Regions from separate parts of the Exiguobacterium sp. s183 genome, predicted to be linked through region 1. Evidence: riboswitches for the same ligand, from Rfam matches in the RefSeq annotation. Region 1 holds a riboswitch; each other region holds the start of a gene.
The links. Region 1 has a riboswitch for S-adenosylmethionine ahead of msrA (peptide-methionine (S)-S-oxide reductase MsrA). Riboswitches for the same ligand answer to the same signal wherever they lie in the genome.

Region 1 (5,393 bases):
TCAGTTCAATCTCCTGGAGCGGCCATTTTTTACTTCGCGCCTTCGACGTTCATATGCTTACTACGAAGTTGTCCGCATGCCGCATCGATGTCTGTCCCGTGCTCGAGACGAACACCAGTGTTGACGCCACGCTTTTTCAAGATGTCGTAGAACGCCATGATGTCCTCAGGCGTGCTTCGCTCATATTGGATGTGCTCGTTGACCGGGTTATATGGAATTAAGTTGACATACGACTTGTCTTTGATGTCTTCAATCAAGTCGGCGAGTTCTTCCGCATGTTCCGGTAAATCGTTTACTTTCGAGAGCAGGATATACTCGAACGTGATTCGTTTGTTCGTCTTCTCGACGTAATAGCGAATCGACGGCATGAGTTTATCAAGCGGGAACGCCCGGTTGATTTTCATGATGCGAGTACGTAATTCATCATTCGGCGCATGCAGAGAGAGCGCCAAGTTGATCCGTAAGTCGAGGTCTGCGAACTTATAGATCTTATCCGCGAGACCACTCGTCGATACGTTGATCTTACGCGGAGCGATTGCGAGACCACGCTCATCTTTGACGACACGCAAGAAGTCGACCAAGTTGTCGAAGTTATCGAACGGCTCGCCGATACCCATGACGACGATATGGCTGACACGGTCCCCTTCGCCCTCTTCATCGAGGAAGTGTTGGACGGTCATGATTTGCTCGACGACCTCACCAGCCGTCAAATCACGAGTCTTTTTCAGCAAGCCGCTCGCGCAGAAGCTACAGCCGATGTTGCAACCGACCTGAGTCGTCACACAGACCGAACGTCCGTATTTGTGACGCATGAGCACCGTCTCGATGTAATGCCCGTCATGTAATTTAAGTAAGAATTTGACCGTTCCATCGCCCGCTTCTTGTTTGACGAACAGTTTTTGTGTCGAGATGACGTATTTCTCAGTTAAGTAATCGCGTACTTCGTTACGGACGTTTAGCGCGTCCATCGATTTGACTCGATCGATGTAGAGCGAGTCCCAGACTTGACGTGCGTGGAAGGCACCATATCCAGCTTCCGTGCACTCGTTTGTGAGCTGATCGAACGTCAACCCGTATATAGATGATTTCATTCTAACCTGTCCTTTCTCTAATCCGCATACGTACCATTGTAGCGGACGTCAGAGACGGGTGCAACTTACGAATAATCTGGAGGCGTCGGTCGTGTGACGAACTGTTCAAACGCATAAGCGACACGAATCAAATCTCGTTCCGCAAAGCTCGTTCCCGTGAACGATAGACCGAACGGGGCCCCGCTCTCTTTTCGTTTATAAGGGACCGTGATTGTCGGATGTCCCGCTTTCGCAGCCATGTCATAGTTCATGTCATGTGGCAGGACGATCGCGTCCAGTTTTTGCGCTTTTAATAGCTCATCCATTCCGTCCACTTTTGCGAGATGAACATCATCAATCCGTCGGTCGAGATAACTAGCTTCGACGAGACGCCCTGAACATGAATCCGATTGTTCAAAGAGGGTCTGCCCGTGCGGAATCGCTTCGAGGTGGTCCGCGTTCCATTCGATCAAGTCGGACAGTGTCTTAAATGGCACGGTTGTGTTCGCAAGATACGCCTCAATCCCAAGCTTGAATTCATCAAACAAAATATCTGCCTGTTCTAATGCCGTATGTTTCGGTAACGTGATTTCGACGAGTTCAACCTCGGCTTGACGCAACAATCGAAGTGCCTGTTCATACAAATCGACTTCTTCGTCTGAAATAGTTGGCTTGATAAATCCGACACGCATACCGACGGCTTGACGGACATCGAGACATGTCACATAAGGCGGTCCGATTGGAGTTTCCCATGTCGCAGGATCAGTCGAATCTTCACCACACATTGTCTGTAAGGCAACGACCGCATCACGGAGGGTACGCGCCATCGGTCCAGCCGTATCTTGAGAACGTGAGATCGGAATGATTCCTGAACGACTAATCAAGCCGACGGTCGGCTTGATTCCGACGATACTATTATGCACACTCGGGTGTACAATCGAGCCGCTCGTCTCAGATCCGACGGCAAGGAGTGTCAGGTTCGCCGCAACCGCCGAAGCCGATCCAGAACTCGATCCCCCGACATCTAATTGGTCGCCATAAGGGTTCTTCGTTTGTCCGCCAACAGCACTCCAACCGTTCGGCATATCTTCCGTTAAAAAGTTCGCCCACTCGGACAGGTTCGCTTTTCCGAGAATGATTGCCCCGTCAGCCCGTAATCGTTTTACGAGCTCGGCATCTCGACCTGCAAAATGATGTCGCATGGCGGCGGCACCTGCTGTCGTACGCATCAGACCGGCTGTCTCGATATTGTCTTTAATTAAGACGGGGATACCGAGGAGCGGTTTGCGTACTCCTTTTTTATAGGCCCGTTCTGCCGCCTCTGCCTCGAACAGGGCGTCCGGATTCACCTGGATGACGGCATGAAGTCGCTCATTATATGCAGCAATCCTTCCAAGGTAATACGCGGTCACGTCTCGTGCCGTGAATTGTCCTTCTTTATACCCACGATGTGCACGTTCAATCGTCAGCTCATGTAATTGGATTTGTTCCATCCTACATTCCTCCTTTATCTCTCCCACTTTATTCGTGCTCTATGCCTGATTTCCTTTTCGTATCGCCAAGTCTATGTGTTCTTGTTACACTTAAGAAAAAACAGGAGGTTCCTATGACGCGCTCCTACGTATTCGTGTTGCTCGCCGTATTCGGTCTATTTTTCTTGCAGTTATACGGAGAAAATGTGCCGTATGGTCCGTTCATTTCGATCGGGTTGATCGGATTCATCATCGTCTTGACGATTTTTCAGTTGAAGCGAAAACCGAAGCATTGACGAAAGTATTTTGAGGGTGGTATGATGCTCTCACCAACTACATATCGATATCAAGAGTGAACGAGAGATCTGGCTCCATGACTTCACAGCAACCTGCCACAGGCAAGGTGCTACGACCAGCAAGGGAAACCTTGGACGATATGACGAGAGCGCTCATGTCATCCGACGTGAGCGCTTTTTTGTTGAAATACGATTTGGAGGGAACGACAAGATGGAAAAAGCAACATTTGCAGGTGGCTGTTTTTGGTGCATGGTAACACCTTTTGAAGAACTACCAGGGATAGAAGGAATCGTATCCGGCTATATGGGCGGACAGATCGACAATCCGACGTATGAAGAAGTTAAAACGGGAACGACTGGTCATTTAGAGGTCGTTCAAATCACGTATGATCCATCTCTGTTCTCATATGAACGTCTCCTAGAACTCTATTGGATCCAGACAGACCCGACCGATGACGGTGGGCAGTTCCAAGACCGTGGGCCTCAGTATGCCCCAGCCATCTTCTATCACACGGAGAAACAACGAATCGCGGCTGAGGCGAGTCGAGACGTATTAGCAGCAAGTGGTCGTTTCACGGCACCGATTGTCACAAAAATCACTCCGGCGACGACATTCTTCGAAGCGGAAGAGTATCACCAGGATTACCACAAAAAGAATCCAAAACACTATAAAGAAGACCGGGCCATCTCAGGACGGGACACGTTCATCGAAGAGAACTGGACCGAAACCGTATAACGGTCATCAGACGCGGATTTTAGCATCCGCGTCTTTTTATAAGCCCAATAATCGGGAAAAGGCTATTAATGGTTCATACATCCGAAAAGGAGGACTCATACATGAAAACAAGTACGAAACTCATCATCAGTGTGATCGGCGTAGCCGTAATCGCCGTCGCCTGGTGGCTCATCTCACCGCTTTTCTTGACAGAGACAGTCGATGAAGGACTACCACCGACAGCTGTTGAGACGCCTGCTTCAGAAGAAGAAACAGAGGAAGAGACAACTGAGACACCGGAACCACAACCGAGTCAAACCGAAGTAGCGGGTGTGTTCATGGACGGGGAGAAAAATTATGAGACGACGGGCACGATTCGCTCCGTCGAGGCAGAAGACGGGACGTATCTCCGATTTGAAGAGTTTGAAACGACGAACGGACCTGATTTATTTGTCTATTTGACGAAGCCAGGACAAGAGACGTCCGAAGGGATTCGACTTGGAGCACTTAAAGGGAATACAGGAAACCAAAACTATTTAGTTCCGGCAGATGTCGATCTGTCAGAATATAGCACCGTAGTGATCTGGTGCCGTGCTTTTAGTGCGACGTTCGGGACGGGTGAATTGAGCGCGTCGAATGAATAACTGATATCAAACAGCCTGGACGTTTGACGTCCTCGCTGTTTTTTTGTATTAGAAAAATTATTTCTATCAGTTCTATCTATTTATTCATGCAATTCACGTGTTACAATATGGTAAAGTATGGAACTTTTTATAAGGAGGGTTTTTATTTGACTTCACATCAATCGACGTCATACAGCTCATATTTTTGGAAACGGTTTTGGATTCTTTTTCTGCCGATCGTGACGATTGGGATTTTATCTGAACCAATGATTGTAGAGAACACGTTTAAGAGTCTTGAAGATATCGGCGAGTTTGTTTTCTACTCGATATTCTATATTGTTGTAATCGGAGGCTTTACTGCGTTTGCCATTTCTTTCGTATGGAGAAGAAAATGATTGTTCCAAAATTGATGGTAGCCTGTTTATCTTCAATTGTTCTGAGTTTTTCTCTTCCAGTCTTCATGCCTGTGTTTGAAGATTTTACTTATTTTCAGAATGTTTTTATGTATGTGTTTTATGCCTCACCTATTATTTTCACTTATGGAATAATGACCTCTATTTTTTCGGAGTTTCTAAGTCAACGTATGACATTCAAAATCAAAAAAATAACTTCATTTTTGATGCACTTGATGTTTGGTGCCTTTTTCGTTTTCCCTTACGGCCTTATATTCGATTTGTCAGTATTTACAGAAGGAACCATTAATTTTGCAACTGTAATGGGAGTGTTTAGTGCTTTTATCTTTTTTGTGATAAATGAATTCATCCTTTTATATGTAAAAATGAAGAATCGATCTTAAACTATCTATTAAAATTTTCTCTAATAATTGATATCCTACAGAAACTTCAAACTGTCATACACCCTCTTTAAACTTAGAGTTTTCACCCTTTATGTAATGAGTAATTTTGGATGTTTATAATGACAATCGGTAGAATCCATATCAACTTCAACATGGACCCTGCCGATATTTAGTTTAAATTATTCGACCTACTTATTAGATCCATTCGCATATCGAGTGAAATTATCGAGAATTGCCTGCCAGCCTTGTCGTTGCAATTCAACCGGATTCATCGATTCTGTATCAAATACCTCGATCACTTTCGTCTGATTCCCTTCTGAAGCAAATGAAATTCTAACTCTCCGTTCATCGTCAAGACGATACTGAATAAGCTCATTTACTTTAACTTCTTCATACACTCCTTCAAAATCAAAGCCCATGC
Region 2 (5,393 bases), on a different contig from region 1:
TCACGCCCCACGGACTCCCATCTTCTTGCATGAGTTGTAGATCTTCGTCACTCAAGTCAATCCCGTAAACCGCAATCTCGTCACGTCCTGCTTGCTTGATGGCACGGCTCGCCCCTTTGGCGAACTCATCCCACATCGCAAACACCGCGTCGATTTCGCCTTCCGGATACTTCTTCAAAATCGCCTCCATCTGACTTTGTGTATCGAGCGCCGTGTTGTTCGTCGCCGAACCGAACTTTGCGACTTCCTGGATACCTGGATATCGTTTCAAGAACGCGTCATAAATCGTATGACGACGTTCCATCGGCGTGAATCCGCCGACCCAGATTGTGACGATGTTCCCTTCCCCGTCCAAATCTTCAGCAAGAGCTTTGAGTGAACGCCAAGCGAGGGAATAATCATCTTGATCGATGACCGTCACCCCTTCATTCGTTAAATCGTTATCGAATGCGACGACTTTGATGCCCTTATCGAGTGCCCGTTGAACAGGCTCTTTCAAGGCATCGGCACGTCCGTGGTCAATCAAAATCACATCGACCCCTTGCGTCGTGGCCGTATCGACATAACTCGCCATCTTCGATAAATCATTATCGGCGTTATACACTTTCACGTTGCCACCGAACGCTTCGACTTGCTCGGTCACCCCTTCGATATATTGCGAAGAGAACGTCCCAATCGACATCTGCATGACGAGGGCGACTTTTAGGTCTTTCGGAAGCGTCTCATTTGATACGCTGACTGTTTTCGTCTCCATTTTATTTGTTGTCGCGGTCGTTTTCGGTTGCGCCTGTTCGTTCGTGCATCCAGCAAGTGCTAAGATGACGGTCAACAGGAAGAAGATGATTTTTTTAGACATATGCGTTTCCTCCTACGTGTTGTACAATGACCGACTCGGTCGGTTCGAGCACACCTGTCTCTGTGATCAGACCGGTGATGAGTTCTGGTGGGGTCACATCAAACGCCGGATTGAAGACGGTGATGCCGACGAGTGCCGTCGGGTGTCCCCCGATATGGGTCACTTCATGCGCGTCCCGTTCTTCGATTTGAATCGTGTCGTCTGCTTCCAAATCAAACGTCGAATGCGGGGCTGCCACATAAAACGGGATGCCGTAATGCTTCGCCAAAATCGCGAGCTGGAGTGTCCCGATCTTGTTTGCCGTATGACCGGTACGGGTGATGCGGTCCGCCCCGACGATGATGGCATCGATTTGTTTCGTCTGAATCGTCCACGCTGCCATATTATCCGTGATCAATGTGACGTCGATGTCTGCCCGGTCGAGCTCCCACACCGTCAACCGTGCCCCTTGAAGCAGTGGACGAGTTTCCGACGCGAATACACGAAACGGGATGCCTCGTTCTTTTCCGACATAAAACGGAGCGAGCGCGGTACCGTACCGTGACGTCGCAATGGCACCGGCGTTACAAATCGTCAACACGTTCCCTCCAGCAGGTAACACAGTCAACGCATGTTCACCAATCGTGCGATACGTGGCCACGTCTTGTTCATAGATTTCAATCGCACGCACTTTGATGGCTTTTGCAATCTGCTCAAAGTCTTCCCCCACATTCAGTCGAAGGAGTGATTCGATGACATGCTGTAAGTTGATCGCTGTTGGTCTTGTCGCAATCAACCGTTGACCAACCTGATTCAATTGGAGATGAAAATAGGGATTGTCTTGCAGGCGTGACGCTTCTTTCGCAAGGACGAACGCCCCGAAGTAAGCGATGGCCGGCGCACCTCGGACTTGGAGCGACTTGATCGCCTGTTCGGCCTGTTCGAGCGTTATCACTTCGACATAGCGCTCTTCTTGCGGCAACTGTGTCTGATCTAAAATCGTCAACACCTCGGTGTCGGCATCGAAATGAATACTTTGCACACTCATACCCGCACCTCCGATAGAACCGGGATCAGCTGGTCGATGGATTGAATCTGATGACGCTGTTTGATGAGACGCGTGCCGAGTTCTAGGGCATGACGTTTCCGTTCGATACGAAGGTCGTCTGGCAATGTTTCCAAGTCAGCGACGCCCGCTAGACCGACCGTCCGACGAATCAATTCGCAGCCCGCGTAGCCGATCGCATCACTCAAAATCGATGGCAACAGTTCGTCCACGAATCCTACTGTGTTGAATGTCTCGACCGCCTGTGTGAAGCGTGTACGGAACGTTTTTTCGAACGTTTCCCAGACAGTGAGCACTTCTGTGAAGCGTTCGAACCGCTTCAACGGATGTGCATACGTCGAGAACACCAAATGGGCGATGATTTGACCGATGTCAAAACCGAATGGACCATAAAATGCAAACTCAGGATCGATGATTTTTGTTTCCTGACGCGTCGCAAAAATGCTTCCAGTATGTAAATCCCCATGTAGCAACGCTTCGTGTTTAGTCACGAACCCGACCTTCAATTTCGTCACTTCAATTTTCAAGGCGAGGTCTGACCAAAGCTGCTCCACGTCCGGACGAAGAGGCGTTTCGATTTGATTCGATTCTGCATCACGATACGGATCAGTGAAGATCAGTTTTTCTGTGATATCGCATAGCTCTGGATTGTAATACTCTTTTTCGATTTGTTTCTTGGCGAGCGGTCCTTTCGCATAGTCAGATGTCGCAAACAACGTTTCCCCGAGGAATGTACCGACGTGACGCGCCAAATTCGGATAGCTCTCTCCTTTTAGGAAACCCGTCCGGACGATTTCAAACGCTGACAAATCTTCTAAAATCGTATAGGCGAGTTCACGGTCGCTACCGAGTACATCTGGTACGAATTGTGGTACGACTTTTGAAAACTCACGGAGTGCCAGTTGTTCAATCCACGAACGGTCAAGCGTGAGCGGCCAGCTCTCTCCAACGACTTTTGCGTACGGCAACGCCTGTTTCACGATTAATGACGTTTCTCCTTGACGAATGCGAAAGACGAGATTTAAATTTCCATCTCCGATTTCCTCACATTCTGCAATCCCCTCTTCTAGTAACCCCAACTGTCGAACGTGTTCGACGACACTTTGTTCTGTAAACGCCTCATAAGCCATGATGATTTTCCCCTTTCTTGAATCTATGCATGAAAAAAGCCCCTTTCTCCGCGAGAAAGAGGCACACCCAAATTGGTTGTTCCTCTCATCTTTCAGACATATGTCTGGTGGATGTAGCACCGTGCCAAATGGTCGGTTGCTGCGGCGTCTTAGGGCCAATTCCCTCTGCCAACTCGCGATAAGAGTAAATGATGTAATTGTGTTTGACGTGTTGAGACGAATATTACGGACTAGGCACGCTAGTTGTCAATCCTCTATTTTCGGTCGACTCCCTATTTTTGACACGCATATATAGAAACATTATTTTCAAACTTTTTTTCTCAAAAAAAGGAATTGACGAGTGAGCGATTCTATGTAAAAATTCAATTAAATTTCACAACTTCACAACTATTCTTATCAAGAGCAGACGGAGGGACAAGCCCGATGATGTCGCAGCAACCGACCAGAAATGGCACGGTGCTAATTCTTGCAGCTATCGCTGAGAGATAAGAGTTCATTGTTTTCGAATGACCTCTTGCCAAGCCAAGAGGTCATTTTTGTTTGACCTGAAAGGAGGAACTTATGGGAATCATCGCTACTTATGAAATCAAACATACCGATCACGTCGAGCACGTGGCTGAAAAAATCGCACATGAGCTGACCGTCGGCACATGGACCGAATTGAACCATCTCGAGCAGCATCAACTACAGGCATTCCGCGGTGAGGTCATCGATACCTCCCAACAGGAAACGACGAGTCGCTTCTCGATTCGTTACCCGCTACATAATGTGACGCCGGACTTTTCGTCCATTCTGACGACGACATTCGGAAAGCTGTCGCTCGACCCAAGCGTCCAACTTGTCGACCTAACGCTCCCAAACGAGCTCGCATCGGACTTTCCGGGTGCCGCATTCGGAGTCGAAGGTGTCCGCGACATCCTTCGAGTATACGACCGACCGCTCGCCATGAGCATCTTCAAAGGCGTCATCGGGCGTGACCTTGATTTTTTGGCGACACAACTTCGTGACCAGTTTACAGGTGGCATCGATCTTGTGAAAGACGATGAGATTTTATATGACAATCCGCTCACCCCATCGCTCGAACGGGCTCGGATTGGAGCATCGATCATTCAAGAACACCAAGAACTAACGGGTCGTTCCGTTCTATACGCCGTCACGTTGAGCGGACCCGTTTTCACCTTACGCGACCAGGCGAAACGTTTGATTGAGGCAGGCGCGACCGCACTTTTGTTCAACGTGTATACGTACGGGCTCGACGCGTTACGGGAACTCGCTAAAGATCCCGAGATTCACGTCCCGATTTTGGCACATCCCGCTTTTGCAGGAGCGTTGACCGGATCGATTCGTCATTCCCTCCTTTTCGGGAAACTGATTCGACTCGCCGGGGCGGACTTGACGCTTTTCCCGTCACCATATGGTTCACTGTCGACACCGAAAGACGAAGCAGAACAGATTCAAACTTACGCGACAGAACCTCATTGGACGAAACCGATTCTGACGGTCCCTTCTGCCGGAATTCACCCAGGACTCGTCCCGGATTTGATTCGTGACTTCGGAACGGATGTCGTCATCAATGCCGGCGGTGGGATTCATGGGCATCCCGACGGTGCGGCTGCCGGAGCGAGGGCATTCCGCCAAGCAATTGACCAGGCAATCGGTAAGATGAGCGAGACCGATGCGTTATCGACCGCGTTGGATGCGTGGGGTACGCGATGAGTACGCACGTCATCTGTGATTTCGACGGCACCATCACGGAAGAAGATAACATCATCGCGTTGATGCGACGCTTCGCCCCACCTGAATGGGTCGAACTCAAAGAAGGTGTTTTGAACCAAACGCTCTCCATTCGAGAAGGCGTCGGTCAAATGTTCAGCCTGCTCCCGAGTCATCAGCAAGCTTTGTATCATGACTTTCTGCAGTCAACCATCACGCTTCGGCCAGGGTTCATCAAGTTTTTACAAGAGACACAGTCACTTGGCTTTCGATTTGATGTCGTCAGTGGCGGTATGGACTTTTTCGTCCATCCGATTCTAGAAGGTCATGTGGCACCGGAACACATCTACTGCAATCACGTTGATTTTTCAAGGGAGACGGCACGTGTCATATGGCCTCATTCATGCGATGCCCATTGCTCGAATGATTGCGGATGTTGCAAGCCGACGATTGCCCGACAGATCGTCTCACCTACCGATACGTTGATCGTCATCGGGGACTCCGTCACCGATTTTGAAATCGCCAAACGTGCCGACGTCGTGTATGCGCGGGGTCAACTGATTTCACTTTGCGAGACAGAAGGAATCCACTATGTTCCGTTCGAGACATTCTATGACATTTCAGCTCACATGAAAGGAGTGAACGTATG
Region 3 (5,393 bases), on a different contig from region 1:
CTTATAAAACAAGATCGAGATGATAATTCCATACAATATGTACACTGCCGTCACAACAAAGAATGCGGTCTTCACACCGGTGAGCGACAAGACGACCGCTAAGAGTGGCCCGATGGCCGCGGCGATATTGATCATAAAGTAACGGACGTTATAGACGATGACCCGTTGGTCTGCCTGCGTCGTGTCACTGATGAGTGCGCGTGAAGCCGGTTCTAAGAAAGATCGCGACATGCCCATCAAGATCGATAGCATATAAAACCAAAACAGATCGGTCGCAAGCGCAAGGCCAGCGAACGTGACGGCATTGAGCACAATCCCAATCAGCATGAGTTGTTTTCGCCCATATCGGTCAGAGAGTGTCCCCCCAAAGAAGCTCATGAACAGACCCGAAAGTGCCGTCACGGCAAAGATCGTTCCAATCACACTCGCCGAAAATCCGAGCGTGGCCAGATAGATCGCAAAAAATGGCATGACGAAAAACGTCGCCAGTCGTGCAAAAAACGTCCCGAACAGGACGCCCCACGTCAGTGGATGAATCTGTCTGAGCTTCATCCAAATCCCCCCTTTTCTTTCATATATGTAGTGTACTTCTCTTTATGAAAGAACACTAGACAAAAAAAGACCCAGGGGATGATCCCTGAGTCGAGACTGCTTATTGTTTTACCGGTACAACCGCACCTTTGTATTCGTCTAAGATCCACTGTTGTGTCTCTTCAGAAGTCAATACTTCGAGGAGTGCCTTGACGCGCTCATCTTCTTCGTCCCCTTCACGTGTGACGATCAAGTTGACGTATGGTGAGTCTTCGCCTTCAAGTGCGATGGCATCTTCAAGTGGGTTGAGACCTGCATCGATTGCGTAGTTCGTGTTGATGAGAACCGCATCGCCTTCTCCGTTGTTGTAAGCTGTCGGAAGAAGTGCTGCTTCAACGTCCGTCTTGAATTTCAAGTCTTTCGGGTTGTCGACGATGTCAGAGACAGTTGCATCGACTGTTTTGCCTTCAGCAAGTGTGATGAGACCTTCTGATTGGAGCATCGTGAGGATACGCCCGTGGTCAGCGACCGATGAACTCATGATGATTTCTGCGCCTTCAGGAAGTTCGTCGAGCGATTTGTATTTTTGTGAGTACACACCGATTGGCTCGATGTGAACGCCACCCGCAGATGCGAATTTATAGTCTTTGTTTTCAGCCATTTGTGACTCAAGGTACGGCTCGTGTTGGAAGTAGTTCGCATCGAGCTCACCGCTTGCGAGCGTCTTGTTCGGAAGCACGTAGTCTTGGAACTTCTTGATTTCGAGTTTGTAGCCCTTTGCTTCATATTCTTCTTGTACGTGCTCTAAAATCTCAGCGTGCGGTACGTTCGACGCACCGACAATCAATGTTTTTTCATCGCCAGAACCTGTTTCTGCCTCTTCCCCGCCGCAAGCCGCGAGAACTGTGAATGCTGATAAAGCTGTCAATCCGAGTACTGTTTTCCAAGTTTTCATCATGAATCCCTCCAAATGGTATATGTGTTATTAAGCTGAACGTTTATCAATTTTTGTGACGAGTCGGTCACCGATGAACTGGATGACGAACACGATGATCAAGATGAGCACCGTCGCCACGAACGTGACGTCGTTTTGTGAGCGTTGGAAGCCTTCCAAGAAGGCCAAGTTCCCGAGTCCGCCGCCTCCGACGACGCCGGCCATCGCCGTATAACCGACGATTGCAACGATGGTCACTGTGAGTCCTGAAACGATTGCCGGAAGTGCTTCCGGAATCAAGACTTTGTAGATGATTTGCCATTTCGTCGCGCCCATCGATTCCGCTGCCTCAATGACACCGCGGTCGACTTCACGAAGGGCAAGTTCGACCATACGGGCGTAGAACGGTGCAGCTCCGATGATGAGTGCCGGAAGCGCCGCCGTCGAACCGAGCATGGTACCGAGCAGGAACAACGTGAACGGGATGAGTAAAATGATTAAGATGATGAACGGGATCGAACGAAATACGTTGACGATCGCGCTGACGAAGACGTAAATTGGACGATTCTTCAATAATAGCGATTCGTTTGTAATATAAAGAATCAAACCTAAAGCGAGTCCAATCACAAACGTCGCGACACCCGCGACGAGCGTCATGTATAACGTCTCCCATGTCTGTTCCATCATGATTTGCCAGTCTACGTTAGGAAACATCGCTTTCCACCTCCACTTCTACTGATTGCGAACGAATCGACGCGATGGCGCGTTCGATTTCTCGTGCTTCCCCAATCAATTGGATGAATAGCGTGCCGAGCGCACCGACTTGTGACTGAGTCACGTTCCCGCCGATGATGTTGAATCCGATGTCGTGCGTCTTAAGGACATCAGACAAAATCGGTTGTTCTGCCGTTTCGTTCAAGAATTTCAATTTGACGATTTGCCCACTCGGATAGCGTGCTTTCAAATGTTCGAACGTGAGCGACAGATCGTCGACCGCCCCAATTTGTTTCACGAATTCTTTCGTGATCGGCTGCTCCGGATGTTGGAACACATCAGAGACTTGACCCGTCTCGACAACTTTCCCTGCCTCCATCACGGCGACGCGATGACAAATCTTTTGGATAACGTGCATTTCATGCGTGATGAGGACGATTGTCAATCCGAGCTTCTTATTGATGCTGACGAGCAGTTCAAGAATCGAATCCGTCGTCTTCGGATCGAGCGCGCTTGTCGCTTCGTCACAGAGGAGCACCTCTGGATTTGTAGCGAGCGCGCGGGCAATCCCTACTCGCTGTTTTTGACCGCCGGATAATTGTGACGGATAGCTATCTTCGCGACCTGATAGTCCGACGAGCTCGACGAGTTCCTGAACCCGACGTTTCCGCTCACTTGCCGGAACCCCGATCAATTCGAGTGGGAAGCTGATGTTTTCTGCGACCGTGCGCGACCACAGAAGGTTAAAGTGCTGGAAGACCATCGAGACGTTCTTGCGAACCCCTCGTAATTCTTTCGGGCTGAGCTTCGTGAGCTCACTCCCGGCGACCTCTATTTCACCGCTAGACGGTGATTCGAGACGGTTGAGTAATCGGATGAGCGTCGACTTCCCCGCCCCCGAATATCCGATTATTCCAAAAATTTCACCGCGATCAATCGTTAGTGACACATCATCCACCGCCTGGACACGACCATTCTTCGTATCGAACCATTTGGCGACGTTTCGTAGTTGAATCAATTCCTTTCCCTCCTGACAACAAAAAAAGCGCGCACGTTTGAGCAAACGTGCGCACTTTATCGTACGGACAACGATTGCTCTCATCTGTCAAGGTTTCTCACCTTGCTGGAATTAGCACCATTTCGGATTGCTCCGCGGTTGCTGGGCGTCATAGGGCCAGTCCCTCAGCCTCTCTTGATAAGAGTGTTGTGTATTCGATTAGCTTTATCATAGCGACAGCTTTTTCTGCTGTCAAATCATTTTTTCAAAAAAATCAAAAAAAGGTGCCGTCCGAGGACGACACAGAACGTAGCACCTTGAGTCACGGAAGGACAGCCCATAGATGAAAATCTTTTGCCCGTTCAAGATTTACATCCTTATATGGGGGAGATTCACCAATCATCACTCGATCTTGACTTGGACCGTGCGATTATACGGAACGTCTTTCTTCGCTTGATTTTTTTGGGGGACAATCGAAGGGAAGACTGACGTGTATTCGTATAAAGGTAGCATCGGCTTCATCAAAACGTCTTGATGTCGGGAATATCGCGTCCTATTTTGTGTTCAAGTAAGATGTTGTAATGAATATACCATTCGTGAACTTTCTGTGTCAACTGATTATTTAAAATTTTCAGATTATTCTAATGTTCCTCTCTCACTTCACGAAAGAGAGGACGTGTTGAACGTTTTGAAAGGCATAAAGGCGATCCCGAACCTCGCCATTTTCAAGCTTTAACAACGCTGGGACGCTCATCACCTGATAGGCTTCAAGCTCGTTTGGGATATAGTTCGCATCGCGCTTTTCAATCTGAATTTCAGGGTCGACCGCCTCGACGACCGTCAACATTTTCTCCGCGACAGCGCATGTACCACACATTGGCGCGTATATATATAAGAATCCGTCTGTAATCATTTTTCTCACCTCTCCTGTCATTATAATGGTCGTTCGAGTCACGTTCAAAAATCGTGCTCTCGTGAAATTTCAGAATTTTTCAATGATTCTCTTGACTCTTCTGTCTGATAGGAATAATATGGATTCTAACTTTATCGCTTTTGTACATAACAGCAAAGAAGAAGGACAGGTGAATGAATGATGACGGAACAGGCAACAGGTACGACAAAGCAATTTACGATGAACGTCTTAAACGGTCTCAGCATGGCGATTCTGATCGCCCTCATCCCGAGTGCGCTGCTCGGCGAACTCACGAAAGCTATACTCCCTTATTTTCCGTCTCTTCAATTCATATTGGATGCGACGACGATTGCGATGCGCCTCCTCCCGGCCATTATCGGTCTTGCCGTCGCGATGCAGTTCGGACGATCGATTTTAGAGGCTGGAACAATCGCCATCGCAACCTATGTCGGCAGTGGCGCCGTTCGAATTAACGAAGGTGCGTTTGTGATGGCCGGAATCGGTGACGTGATCACAGCCGGTGTGACCGCTGCGATCGCTACGATTCTCGTCATGAAGCTCGCCCCACATTTGAAGACGTATACCGTCATCGTCATGCCGATGACAGTCATTGTCGTCGCAGGCGGCATCGGTGCCTTCTTATTGACGTATATTTCACAGATCACGACATACATCGGATACCTCATCATGACGATGACGGATCTTCAACCGGTTCTCATGGGCATCCTGATCGCGATGGCGTTCTCGCTCATCATCGTCTCGCCGATTTCGACTGTCGGGATCGCAACGGCCATCAGTCTATCAGGCGTTGCAGCCGGTGCGGCAAACCTCGGCGTCGTCGCCGCTGGGTTCGGTCTCGCCATCGCGGGTTGGCAGGCGAACGCGACCGGTACATCGATCGCCCACTTCCTCGGGTCACCGAAGATTCAAATGGCAAACTTCGTCCGACGCCCGATTATGATGCTTCCGATTTTGGCGAATGCGGCCATCCTCGGTGCGCTCGCTGGTATATTAAGAATCGAGGGGACTCCAATCAGCGCAGGGTTTGGCGTATCTGGACTCATCGGACCGGTAAACGCGCTACAACTCATGCCGGGCGGATTCGCCTTGTTCAACGTACTTCTCGTGATCGTCTTGTTCGGGCTTATTCCAGTCGGACTCGGGATTTTCTTCTATCGTGTGTTCGAACGGACGACGCTCGTCAAATCAGACCACTACCGTCTTGATTTCGAGTAAGCATTAAAAAAGCCGGCTTCTCCAATTAGGAGAGGCCGGTTTTACTTATCCTTGAATCATCGCTTCAT
Region 4 (5,393 bases), 130 kb from region 1:
TACGGTCGAGTCCGAGTCCACCTTCAGAAACCTCATAGTACATATAGAATACGAGGATGGCCCGCATGCCATAGTACGAGAAACGTTCCCAAAACTCCGTGAAGAATAGGGTGAACAACCCTTTCGGTTGTCCGAAGAAGCCTTTTTGTGGAACACTGTCCACGATTGTCTGTTTATCGATCCTTTCCATGAAAGATCCCTCCTTAACCGTTTTATCATAAAAAGGATTATTATGATTGTAAAGTGAATTGAATGATAATTTCAAATTTTAATAAGAATGAAAAGAATGAAAAGACCACACTTTCTAAAAAACAGAGAGTGTGGTCAATGAGTGATTACGCGGATTTTTGCTTTGCTTCTGTCGCTTGAACGTGACGTCCGAGTTGCCAGTAAATAATACCTGACAGACAACTCGCTCCGCCGATCAAAATCAGTGCGATATGTCCGGCACGATGATCGAAGAAGACACTCGCGATAATCGGTGCCGTCACACCGCCGATCAGCCACTGGACACTCGCAGCACCATTGTAGGCACCGCGCATGTTCTCTGGCGCAATCAAGGCGATGAATGTCTGTTGGACAGGAGACATGATCATCTCACCAAACGTGTAAAACGCGTAGACGGCGAGTAAAATCCCGACGAGTGGGAGATAAGGAACGTCGAGAGCGTACAATGCTCTCGGGACGATTGCAATCAAGACCATCCCAATCCCGAATACGGTAGCTCCAGCAAACATGACTTTCCCAAAAGGCTTATTCCCAAGCTTCGATGCAATCGGGAACTGGAAAAGAACGACGAGAATCCCGTTAAGTGCCAACAGGTAAGGGAATGGGTTTTGTTGATCCGTATACGTCGGGAGCGACTCTTTCAAAAAGAGCGGCAACATACTTTCGACGACCGAGAACCCCATTGATATGAATATACCCGCAAAGATAAAGATCAGAAACACGCGGTCGTTATAGAATACGCGCAACACTTCACGGTTGCTCGGGGTCTCATCTTCCGTGAACTCCGGCAACGACTCGTGAATAAATGCCCCAAGCACGAGGGCATATAATCCAAAGATGAAAGCAGCCGCAAAGAAAATGAGCTCCCTGTCGATAAACAGTACCGCACTCCCGAGAAGCGGTCCGAATGCGGCTCCGATGTTATGCCCCATTCGTAAGAGGCCGAACGCCTCGTTCATATGCTCGGGTTCCGTGACATCAGCGACCATTGCACTGGCAGCGGGGTGGAACAATGAATTGGTCAAGCCGAGCATGGCATTGAGTAAGAGCAACGGCCAAAACGAGTCGGCGAACGCAAAACCGATGAGGGCGAGCGCGTCACCAACGATGGCGATCATCATGATTGGTTTGCGTCCGTATAGATCAGCAAGCCGTCCCCCAATCATCGAGCCGAGGAGCGCCATGATTGGTCCCGTCGCCATGATGATTCCGACTTGAAGATAGCTGTCTAACTGGTCACTATAATAAAGGACTAAGAATGGGGCAATCATGAACATCATGATTCCCGTGATCGTTTCTCCTAAGAAACGTATCCAAATGTTGCGGTCGAGTTGCTTGAGTGATTGAAACATACAGGTCACCTGCTTTATTTAATTTTAGACACAAAAGGGACGTCATATGCATGAAGGCATACGACGTCCCACGTTGTTTATGCATGCCTAGTTAGGCAGGCGTCTTAGATATGAATCAATCGAAGAGGTGCCTGCCAATCAGTATGAACTTGAATGAATGGTTTCGAAGATACTACTGACATGGGAACCTCTCCTTTCTGTTAATTGTTGTTCTTCTCTTCAACTGTATGACACATTTCATCAATGTGTCAACAAATTATTGGGAGGATTTAGAGTAATTCATTTAAATTTTTTCGATTCAAACGATAATCAATCAGTCTAGACAAGACGACTTGAATCATCGCCGTGATCGGAACGCTCACAAACATGCCGACGAGACCGAATAGACTTCCTCCGATGATAATCGATGTGATGACCCAAAACGGAGTGATTCCGACGCTGTCACCCAAAATCTTCGGCCCGAGCCATAACCCGTCAAATTGCTGCAACAAGAAGATGAACAAGAGCACCAATACGGCGGTGAACGGATCATAGAAGTAAGTGATGATAAACGCTGGGATCATCCCCAGTAGCGGACCGACGTATGGGATAAAATTGAGCACCCCGACGATGACACCAAGAAGTAACGCGTATGGCGCCCCGATGATTAAGAGTCCGATGACAGCGAGAACACCGATGATCAGACAATCGAGTGATTTACCGATGATGTATCGTTTAAAAATGTAGTCCATCTCCTGAAAGATATCGATTGTCGTCTTCGCAGTGCCCACTGGTAAGAGCGCGTAGAGAAGGCGTTTGAACATGCGAGCGAAGACTTCTTTGTCTTTTAACAGATAGATGGAGATGACAATCCCAATCAAGAAGTTGATCAATGTCATCGTGAAACTAGAGACATAACTGACAGAAGAGAGGACGGCCGTCTCGACCCATCCGGAATAACGATCCTCGAAGCGTGCAAAATCAATCGCCTGGGCGATCGTCGCATTATAGTCTTTCAAGTAATTGTTTACATCACCTAAGAACGCATCGATTTGACGGATGTAGACGGGTAACTCCTCGATGAGTGATGAAAGACTCGAGTAGATCCGCGGGAACAACGTGACGACCGAGATCGCTAAAATCCCGATAAACGTGATATAGACGATGAGCAGACCTTGATATCGCTTCAAATGGAACCGTTCTTCAATATAAGAGAGTACGGTGTTAAGTAATAAAGCGATGGCAATCCCCATGATGATTGGGGTCAGTAACTGAAACGTGTACTGCAAAACACGTGAGATGGTATCCGGTTCACTGATGACCCGCCATAAGACGAGTAAAATCAGACCGATCACACTGAGTTTCCAAATAAGTTGACGATTAAGCTCCAATGCTCTATCCCCTCATACAAATATAATTTTTCTACTCTTTTACTATGAATGTTTTTTGAAAAGGATTCAATAGATGTTCACTTTGAAAAAAATGTTTGACACCGTTGGAAATGTCTGGTTAACTTAGGGACATACAAAAATTACATAGCGAATAACACTTTCTATCAAGAGAAGCGGAGGGACTGGCCCGATGAAGCTTCAGCAACAGATTGCAAAATACTGTGCTAATTCCAGCAAGGTGACCTTGAGAGATGGGAAGGTGGTTGACTACATACGTCTGTATTGAGCACCCCTTTCCTCAGAAAGGGGTGTTTTTTCGTATCAGGAGGAAGAATCATGGCAGACAGACGTTCACAGTTATTAAAATCTTTACCGACGCAACACTTCGTCGGATTGGCAGAAGAGGTCGCAGCGGTAGAGGCAAGCGGAAAGAGCGTCATCCGACTCGGGCAAGGGACACCCGATTTACCGACACCCGCTCCAATCTGTGAGGCGCTCGAACGTGCCATCACGGACCCGACCACACACCAATACGGTCCATTTCGAGGACAGACCCGATTGAAAGAAGCGGTCGCATCATTTTACTCTCGTGAATATGGTGTCGAACTCGACCCGGAACGAGAAGTCGCCATCTTGATTGGTAGTAAATCAGGTTTGATCACACTCCCACAATGTCTTCTCGAACCAGGTGACGGGATTTTACTCCCGAACCCGGGTTATCCGGATTACATCTCTGGAGCGAGGCTCGCAGGTGCGGAAATCATCGATTTGACGTTAAAAGAGGAACACGGCTTTCTTCCGGACTATTCAACACTCGACCCGGCACACGCAAAGCTCATGTATTTGAACTACCCGAGCAATCCGACTGGGGCTGTCGCGACGCCGGCATTCTTTGAAGAGACCGTCGCGTTTGCAAAGAAGCATGATGTGATGGTCGTCCACGATTTCGCTTATGGAAGCATTGGGTTCGACGGTTATGTTCCCCCGAGCTTTCTTCAGGCAGATGGTGCGAAAGAAATTGGAATTGAAGTATACACGATGTCGAAGGCGTTCAATATGTCGGGGTGGCGTGTCGCGTTCGCGGTCGGAAATGCCGATATTATTGAAGCCATCAACACGTATCAAGATCACGTCCACGTGTCTGTCTTCTCAGCCATTCAAGAGGCAGCGATTGTGGCGTTAGAATCCCCGCGCGACTTACGTGATGACCTAGCCTCACTTTACGAAACAAGACGAAACCGATTGATTAATGGGTTACGCCGGGCGGGGTGGGAGATTGAGGCACCGAAGGGTTCGTTCTTTGTATGGGCGAAAGTACCTGAGGGGGATGCAAAATCGTTCTCGACAAAGTTACTCCACGAGGCGGGAGTCGCCGTCACACCAGGCTACTTCTTCGGAACAGAGGGAGAGCACCACATCCGTTTCGGTCTCGTATCGTCTGAACAGAAGATTGATGAAGCGGTAGAACGGATTGAGAGACTGTTTGCAGCCTATGAGGAGGTACATTTGTGATTCGTCAGGCCGTGCTCGAATATGACCATTCGCATGATGCGCTCGAGAACCTTCATACGTTGATTGGAAACCGGAAGGCACTCGTTTTGAAAGGATCGAACGGATACGGTGAAGCGGTTCGCGTGTTCCCTCGTCTAGCAAATCTTCCGAGTGTACAGTTCAACGGGGAATGTACAGACGAAGAAATAAATCGTTTGAATGCCTATCGACCCGACGTATGGATTGCCGTCGGCGGAGGTAAATTGATCGATACGGCGAAGCGGATTGCATTCACCCAGTCGGTCCCGCTCATTGTCGTCCCGACACTCGTATCAAACTGTGCAGCCTTCACACCACTCAGCGTCATCTACAGTGAGGAAGGGTCTTACATTCGCTATGACACGTTTCCGGTCGTCATCGAACGCGTCATCGCAGATGAACGACTGTTACGTGATTCGCCTTATGACTATTTCAAGGCTGGCGTCATCGACACGGTCGCAAAGTGGTTCGAGGCTCGTTATATTAGCGGGACGACTTCAAAGGATGCAGGGATTCAGTCAGGGTTATCACTTGCTGCGCAGTGCGGTAAATTGATGGACCTGTCAATCCGCGAACAGGACTTCCGTCGCTACGGTAAGGACATTCGGTATATCGTCGACCATGTTCTCGCAATCGGTGGTGCGGTTGGTGGGTTTGGGGATGCCGGCACTCGTGTTGCTGTCGCTCACGCCGTTCATAATGCACTTAGTCGTTTTGGATCGACCCACCATTGGCTACACGGAGACAAGGTTGGCTTCGGATTGATTGTTCAAGAACGGTTGATTCGATCCGATGACACCCTCCTGCTCGAGGACTGGCTTCAATCCATCGATGCGCCAACTTCACTTACCCAACTTGGGATTCATCCTGATCAAGTCGATGAATTGGTCACTTCGATCGTCGAAGAAATCAC

Region 2: it holds a riboswitch for S-adenosylmethionine, as region 1 does, so the genes downstream of both, KNP62_RS07585 (2,3-diketo-5-methylthiopentyl-1-phosphate enolase) here and msrA (peptide-methionine (S)-S-oxide reductase MsrA) in region 1, are expected to answer to the same signal.
Region 3: it holds a riboswitch for S-adenosylmethionine, as region 1 does, so the genes downstream of both, KNP62_RS12970 (methionine ABC transporter ATP-binding protein) here and msrA (peptide-methionine (S)-S-oxide reductase MsrA) in region 1, are expected to answer to the same signal.
Region 4: it holds a riboswitch for S-adenosylmethionine, as region 1 does, so the genes downstream of both, KNP62_RS02930 (aminotransferase class I/II-fold pyridoxal phosphate-dependent enzyme) here and msrA (peptide-methionine (S)-S-oxide reductase MsrA) in region 1, are expected to answer to the same signal.

Annotation. Positions count from the first base shown of each region.
Region 1 covers NZ_JACSKN010000001.1:430,915-436,307, reverse strand. Annotated here, with positions in the region: gene rlmN (dual-specificity RNA methyltransferase RlmN) at 30-1,091, opposite strand; gene KNP62_RS02240 (amidase family protein) at 1,157-2,563, opposite strand; gene KNP62_RS02235 (hypothetical protein) at 2,677-2,838, shown strand; SAM riboswitch class I at 2,883-2,982, shown strand; gene msrA (peptide-methionine (S)-S-oxide reductase MsrA) at 3,050-3,574, shown strand; gene KNP62_RS02225 (DM13 domain-containing protein) at 3,676-4,197, shown strand; gene KNP62_RS02220 (SRPBCC family protein) at 5,161-5,393, opposite strand, start outside.
Region 2 covers NZ_JACSKN010000002.1:413,311-418,703, forward strand. Annotated here, with positions in the region: gene KNP62_RS07570 (sugar ABC transporter substrate-binding protein) at 1-856, opposite strand, end outside; gene mtnA (S-methyl-5-thioribose-1-phosphate isomerase) at 849-1,883, opposite strand; gene mtnK (S-methyl-5-thioribose kinase) at 1,880-3,031, opposite strand; SAM riboswitch class I at 3,114-3,216, opposite strand; SAM riboswitch class I at 3,422-3,523, shown strand; gene KNP62_RS07585 (2,3-diketo-5-methylthiopentyl-1-phosphate enolase) at 3,593-4,747, shown strand; gene KNP62_RS07590 (2-hydroxy-3-keto-5-methylthiopentenyl-1-phosphate phosphatase) at 4,744-5,393, shown strand, end outside; gene KNP62_RS07595 (methylthioribulose 1-phosphate dehydratase) at 5,391-5,393, shown strand, end outside.
Region 3 covers NZ_JACSKN010000006.1:10,020-15,412, forward strand. Annotated here, with positions in the region: gene KNP62_RS12955 (MDR family MFS transporter) at 1-552, opposite strand, end outside; gene KNP62_RS12960 (MetQ/NlpA family ABC transporter substrate-binding protein) at 653-1,486, opposite strand; gene KNP62_RS12965 (methionine ABC transporter permease) at 1,517-2,179, opposite strand; gene KNP62_RS12970 (methionine ABC transporter ATP-binding protein) at 2,169-3,197, opposite strand; SAM riboswitch class I at 3,275-3,381, opposite strand; gene KNP62_RS12975 (thioredoxin family protein) at 3,832-4,089, opposite strand; gene KNP62_RS12980 (PTS sugar transporter subunit IIC) at 4,270-5,325, shown strand; gene gcvH (glycine cleavage system protein GcvH) at 5,371-5,393, opposite strand, start outside.
Region 4 covers NZ_JACSKN010000001.1:558,060-563,452, forward strand. Annotated here, with positions in the region: gene KNP62_RS02915 (peptide MFS transporter) at 1-190, opposite strand, end outside; gene KNP62_RS02920 (MDR family MFS transporter) at 336-1,580, opposite strand; gene KNP62_RS02925 (AI-2E family transporter) at 1,850-2,950, opposite strand; SAM riboswitch class I at 3,109-3,208, shown strand; gene KNP62_RS02930 (aminotransferase class I/II-fold pyridoxal phosphate-dependent enzyme) at 3,287-4,462, shown strand; gene KNP62_RS02935 (iron-containing alcohol dehydrogenase) at 4,459-5,393, shown strand, end outside.